2 regions of the Bacillus sp. JK74 genome follow, and region 2 is predicted to be linked to the other one. Evidence: riboswitches for the same ligand, from Rfam matches in the RefSeq annotation. Region 2 holds a riboswitch; the other holds the start of a gene.
What was found. A riboswitch is a leader RNA that binds a small molecule or an ion and turns the genes downstream of it on or off. The one in region 2 is predicted to bind glycine.

Region 1: it holds a riboswitch for glycine, as region 2 does, so the genes downstream of both, ACWJJ5_RS04400 (amino acid permease) here and gcvT (glycine cleavage system aminomethyltransferase GcvT) in region 2, are expected to answer to the same signal.

What each region holds. Positions count from the first base shown of each region.
Region 1 covers NZ_JBSJQB010000001.1:879,323-882,690, reverse strand. The annotation lists gene fbp (fructose-1,6-bisphosphatase) at 1-1,015, opposite strand, end outside; glycine riboswitch at 1,314-1,394, shown strand; gene ACWJJ5_RS04400 (amino acid permease) at 1,540-2,886, shown strand; gene ahpF (alkyl hydroperoxide reductase subunit F) at 2,978-3,368, opposite strand, start outside.
Region 2 covers NZ_JBSJQB010000003.1:481,468-484,835, forward strand. The annotation lists gene ACWJJ5_RS12700 (YqhG family protein) at 1-80, opposite strand, end outside; gene ACWJJ5_RS12705 (DEAD/DEAH box helicase) at 98-1,768, opposite strand; glycine riboswitch at 1,913-2,013, shown strand; gene gcvT (glycine cleavage system aminomethyltransferase GcvT) at 2,192-3,292, shown strand; gene gcvPA (aminomethyl-transferring glycine dehydrogenase subunit GcvPA) at 3,307-3,368, shown strand, end outside.

The sequences.
Region 1 (3,368 bases), on a different contig from region 2:
TGCGGTCATAATCGATCTTTTCCAGTAACAGCCGTTCTTCCATATTAAAGTTCGGCCGTCTCTTAATAATCGGGCTCTCAAGCTTGAATTGGATCATCGCGATCGCCTGATGAATTTTTGTGATTTGTTTAATCTCATCTTCCGGTCTGTTTTCGTCCGCTTTCGGGCGGAAAGACGGGTTATCATCGTAATATTTTTCGGCAAGGTTCAATAGCGGTCTCAGATTGATGCCGTAAACGTCTTCAATAATATCCAGATTGTCATAGCGGGCACAGATGCGGATAATGTTTGCCAGACATACTTTTGAGCCGGAATAAGCGCCTATCCAGAGAACATCATGATTCCCCCATTGAATATCCACTGAATGATAGTTGATCAGTTCTTCCATGATTTTATCCGGCTGCGGTCCGCGGTCATAAATATCGCCGACAACATGCAGATGGTCGACCACCAATCGCTGCGTGCTGTAGGCAAGACCGGTGATCAGCTTATCGGCCTGGCCGAGCGCAATGATCTGTTCTATGATTTCGGAGTAGTATTGTTCCTTGTTGGCGGCTTGTTCTGTTTTGTACAGCAGCTCTTCGGAAATATAAGCAAATTGGGCGGGCAGTGCTTTGCGCAATTTGGAGCGGGTGTACTTGGAAGAACAATAAGAAACGAGCTTAATCATCCGATGAATCGTTTCTTTATACCACTCGTTTAATGCCTCTTTCGTATCAAAGTTATGTTTGATCAGCTTCAGTTTGTCTTCCGGGTAATAGACCAAAGCCGCCAGTTCATCAATTTCTCTATCGTAAATGACGCCGCTGAAAATATCGCGGATCTTCTCTTTTACTCTTCCTGAACCGTTCCGCAGCACGTGCTGGAATGCCTGATACTCCCCGTGCAGATCACTGACGAAATGCTCGGTTCCTTTCGGCAGGTTCAGTATCGCTTTCAGATTAATGATTTCCGTGACCACTTTTTCTTCACAATCGTATTTTTGTGCGAGCAGATCTAAATATTTGGTTTCCAATCTCGTCCATCCCCTTTTTATTTACGAGCAATTGTATGATAAAGTGAATTTAAAGTATGACATAATGTTTAAATGATTAGACCTTATATGATAGTACCGCATAACGCCTTTTTGAGACAATGAAAACGGAAAATACGGCGCTTCAGGCATCGAAAATTGGACCGGGATAACGCCGTGAGCTCATCCCCCTATTGACAATGAATTCAACTTCCATTAAAATAAAAAGTTAGCTGATAGTTATTTCTATCGGAAACTTAATACGTAGCAGGCTATGATTGCTGTGGGTCGCACTACAGCAGGAGCGGCTTCTGGAGAGACCGCGGGTTTTCCGCGGCGCCGAAGGGTTCACAATCTCAGGCAAAAGGACAGAAGAGTACCGAATATGTATTTGTCATGCTGTTGATTGTCAGCGGCGCAAATATAATTTGATATTCTTATGACCATGAGATTGGAGGGCATCCAATCTCTTTTTTTATTGGCTTTTTTTGCTCGTCGTTCACTAGAGAGGTAAGGAGGAGTCAGATGTGGAGCAGCGAGAGCTAAAGAGGGACTTATCGAATCGGCACGTGCAGCTGATCGCCATTGGCGGCACGATCGGCACCGGATTGTTTTTAGGGTCCGGTAAGGCGATTCAGCTGGCGGGTCCTTCTATCATCTTTGCGTATTTTATTGTAGGTATTGCGCTTTTTTTCGTCATGCGGGCGCTGGGAGAACTGCTGTTATCTAAAGCAGGCTACCAATCATTAACGGATATTGCCGAGGCGTATTTAGGGCCGCGTGCAGCGTTTGTCACCGGCTGGACTTATTGGTTTTGCTGGATTATGACGGCTATGGCGGATGTGATCGCCGTCGGTGTATATGTGAAATATTGGTTTGACATTCCGCAGTGGGTTCCTGCACTTATCTGTTTGCTCATTTTATTAGGGCTTAATCTGTTAACGGTTAAGATTTTTGGAGAATTGGAGTTTTGGTTCGCCTTAATTAAGGTAGTCACGATTCTCGCGTTAATTGTCATCGGGGTGGTTCTGCTGGTGATTGGGTTCAAAACGCATACCGGAACGGTTTCAGCGGCGAATCTGTGGGAGCACGGCGGCTTGTTTCCGAACGGATTTTCAGGCTTTTTGCTTTCGTTCCAGATGGTGATCTTCGCCTATGTCGGTGTGGAGTTAGTGGGTGTGTCAGCGGCGGAAACGTCAAATCCGAAAAAAAATATTCCGTCCGCGATCAATAAAATTCCTTTACGGATTTTATTTTTCTACGTCGGGGCATTGATCATTCTTTTATGTATTAATCCGTGGATGCAGCTGAATGCAACGGAAAGTCCATTTGTAAAGACCTTCAGTCTGGTCGGCATTCCGTTGGCCGCGGGAATTATTAATTTTGTCGTATTAACGTCTGCCGCTTCTGCTTGTAACAGCGGGATGTTTTCAACAAGCCGGATTTTGTATAACTTAAGCAAAACGAAACAGGCGCCGGCAAGTTTTGCGAAGCTGAATAAAAATCATGTGCCGAGCCGCGCATTATGGATATCGGTTATTGTGCTGTCAGCTGGCGCTCTTTTAAGCAAATTGATACCGGAAGCGGCCTTTGGCATCGTGACCACCATCAGCGCGATTTGTTTCATTTGGGTGTGGGGCGTGATTCTTGTCTGTCATATCAGATACAGGAAAACCCGTCCGGACTTACATGCAAGCTCGTCTTTCAAGGCGCCGTTTGCGCCGTTTATCAATTACGCCGTGCTGGCGCTGTTTGCCTTCATTCTGGTGATTATGCTGTTTGCGGATGCGACGCGCCCGGCTTTGCTGCTGACGCCGCTGTGGTTTATTGGATTATTTCTCATCTATCGGGCGAGAGGGAGAAAGACAGATTGAATTACTTCAGACGGTGTACTGCCATGCAGTATGCCGTTTTAATATAAAAAAAGCGCTATCCTGCCTTGTAAGCAGGGTAGCGCTTTTTACATTAATTCCGGATCAAATAATCAAATGCGCCTAAAGCGGCAGTTGCACCTGATCCCATGGAGATAATGATTTGGTTGTACGGGCCGTCTGTGCAGTCCCCTGCGGCAAATAGACCGGGAACGCTTGTCGCGCCGCTCTTATCGACGATGATTTCGCCGATGCGGTTGCGTTCGACGGTTTCGTCTAACCATTCTGTATTAGGCACGAGACCGATTTGGACGAATACACCTTGGAGTTCAACGTGTTTTTCTTCGCCTGTTTCACGGTCAACGAACGTAATGCCGTTTACGTTTTGGTCGCCTGTGATTTCTTTCGTTTGTGCATTTTTGTGCACAGTGACGTTTGGCAGGCTGTAAAGACGTTTTTGCAGGACTTCGTCTGCTTTCAGCTCA
Region 2 (3,368 bases):
CCCGGCCCGTGTTCTGTAATCGGGCAGTGGTTCGCTTCAAAAAAGCGCAGTAAAAATTGGTGAACCTCCTGCTGTCTCATGTCGCGCTTCCTCCTTTTTAAGAGCCTTTTTTTGTGGCGGGCTTTTCCGTACTGTACGACAGAAAAGAGGTGAGATTGTCCATTTTGATTCTCATTTCCTCCTCTGTCAGCGAATGGCATAAAATATCATGCAAATGGTCTTCAAAATTGCTCACTTTGATTTTTGTTAAAATGTCATCTAATTCTCCGACGACATTTTCAAATAAATGAATTTTGTCATACAGAAGTTTTAAGATATGCTCTTCCACCGTATGTTTTGTCGCCATATTGTAGATATGGACATCTCTTTCCTGACCGAGTCTGTGAATCCTTCCGATTCTTTGTTCAAGCCGCATCGGGTTCCACGGGAGGTCATAATTGATAATATGGTTGCAGAATTGCAGGTTGATCCCTTCGCCTCCTGCTTCTGTAGCAATCAGCACCTGCACTTTGCCGCGGAAGAGATCCTTCATCCAGTCTTTTTTTCCGCGTTTAAATCCGCCTCTGAACGGAACGGAGCTTATGCCGTTCTGCTGAAGGAACCATTGCAGGTAAATCTGTGTCGCCCTGTATTCAGTAAAAATAATGACTTTATCATTAATCTTTTGGATCAAGTCAACAACTTGAATCGCTTTTGAGTTTTGCGTGACTTGATTGATGCGGTCCATTAAATTAGCGATCGTCTGTTCATCGAATGCGGGCGCTTGTTTGTCTTTTTGGTCAAGCATTTTTTTGAGCGTCATATACACGGCTTCCCGGCTTGAACAGCACTCTCTTTGCAGCGTCATAATGGAAAATGCGCTTGCGGGCTTTTCCGTGCCGTTTTTCAGTGCGGCAATGTCATCGTAAAGCGCCTGTTCCGTCGGTGAAAAGGTGATCGGCACTGTTTCCACGTGGCGCTTCGTCCATGTAAGGCCGGTGTCGCTCCGCGTGTTGCGGATCATCACCTTATTGACGAGTTCTTTCAAATGCTCATGAGCGTCAATCCCGTCCTTCTGATTGAAGGTTTCTTGAAATCCGCTTTCGTTTCCTAAATGGCCGGGCTTTAACAGTGACACTAAATTGAAGATTTCTTCGATCCGGTTTTGAATCGGCGTCGCCGTCAGAAGCAGGCAGTATTTCTTCACAAGACTTCTCGCAAATTCATAATTTTTCGTTTTGCTGTTTTTGAGCTTGTGCGCCTCGTCAATAATGACGAGATCATACGGAATAGAAAGGACAATGTCTTTGTGAGGGGAGCGTTTGGCCGTATCAATAGAAGAAACGACGATATCGCACTGTTCCCACACATAGCTTTTCTTCTGTTCAACAGCGGGTATTAAAAACTTCTCCTGAAGCTCTTTCACCCACTGGGAAACGAGTGATGCCGGCACAAGAATCAGGATTTTTTTGGCCAGCCCGCGAATCATATATTCTTTTAAAATCAGGCCCGCTTCCACCGTTTTTCCGAGCCCTACTTCATCAGCCAAAATCGCCTTGCCGTTCATTTTTTCAACGACTTTCTGCGCGACCTCAAGCTGATGGGGAAGCGGAGTGAAATCGGGAAGGTACAAAGGAGCCCTCAACCCTTCGAATTCAGGAATGGCAAGGGTCTGCTGGACTTCAGCCGACAGTTTGTACATCTCCCAATTTGACCAGGGACCGTCCGTTTTCAGCCGCTCAGAAAACTCTCCCGGCCAGTTTGCATCAAATATGATCTCTGCTGTCATATGTAACAAAACCGCCTTTCTTTTAAAAAACTGATTTATCATAATTTTTGTTGCCGGACGTAAATGAGGGTGGTAGGATATAAGTAATGATTTCACTAAAAGATATTGCTTTAGTATGTCCATAAAATTGGTAAATATGAGCGAATGACAGCAAGGGGAGAGACTCGGACGAAAGATGGGCGTCCGGGCGCCGAAGGAGCAAACTGCGGAGTGAATCTCTCAGGCAAAAGAACTCTTGCTCGACGCAACTCTGGAGAGTGTCTGCACTTAGAAGAAGCAGGCCACCAAAGGGGACGTCTTTATGATATGTTCATAAAGTAAACTTTCAGGTGCCGGGACAGAGAAACCTTCATTTTCATGAGGTGTTTCTCTGTCCTTTTTTATATGTTTTTACAATGCGCCAATGACTGAAGGGGGAAGATGATGCTGAAACGAACACCGCTTTATGACGTGTATAAAGAATACGGCGGAAAAACGATTGATTTTGGAGGATGGGAGCTGCCGGTTCAATTTTCTTCTATTAAAGAGGAGCATGAAGCCGTCCGCACAAAAGCAGGACTGTTTGATGTGTCTCATATGGGGGAAGTTGAAGTATCCGGTAAAGACGCCCTGTCTTTTCTGCAAAAAATGATGACAAATGACGTTGCCGATTTAAAGCCGGGAAACGCGCTTTATACCGCCATGTGCTATCCTGACGGCGGTACGGTCGATGATTTGCTGATCTATCAGAAAAGCGAGAGCTGCTATCTGCTCGTGATAAACGCGTCTAATATTGAAAAAGACATCGCCTGGCTGACGGAACATGCGGAAGGCGACGTCACGCTGACGAATCAGTCTGACGGGATTTCACTGCTTGCCGTTCAGGGGCCGAATGCTCAGTTGGTTCTTGCGAAGCTGACTGAATGTGATTTGTCCTCCTTAAAGCCGTTTACATTTATTGACGAGGCGGACGTTGCCGGATGCCAAGTCCTGCTTTCAAGAACGGGCTATACCGGTGAAGACGGGTTTGAGTTATATTGCCGCAATGAAGATGCGGTTCATCTATTTAAGGAGATACTTGCAGCGGGAGAGCATGAAGGCCTCGTTCCGTGCGGCCTCGGCGCCCGTGATACGCTGAGATTTGAAGCGAAGCTTGCTTTATACGGTCAGGAATTGACGAAAGATATTACACCGATTGAAGCCGGAATCGGATTTGCCGTGAAACACAAGAAAGATTCCGATTTTTTCGGGAAATCTGTATTGCGTGAACAGAAAGAAAAAGGAGCCCCGCGAAAGCTGGTCGGACTTGAGATGATTGAAAAAGGGATTCCGAGACACGGGTACGCCGTGAAAAAAGACGGTGTTCCGATCGGTGAAGTCACGACAGGCACGCAATCTCCGACTTTAAAGAAAAATATCGGCCTTGCCTTGATCAAAACGGAATTCAGTGAAGTCGGAACGGAAGTAGAAGTGGAAATCCGTAAAAAAACGGTAAAAGCGAAGATTGTCCGCACACCGTTTTATAAACGTCCAAAACAGAGCTGAAAAAGGAGAGTCATATGAAGCATCGATATTTGCCCGCGACAGAACAGGATAAAAAAGAAATGCTGAAAGCCATCGG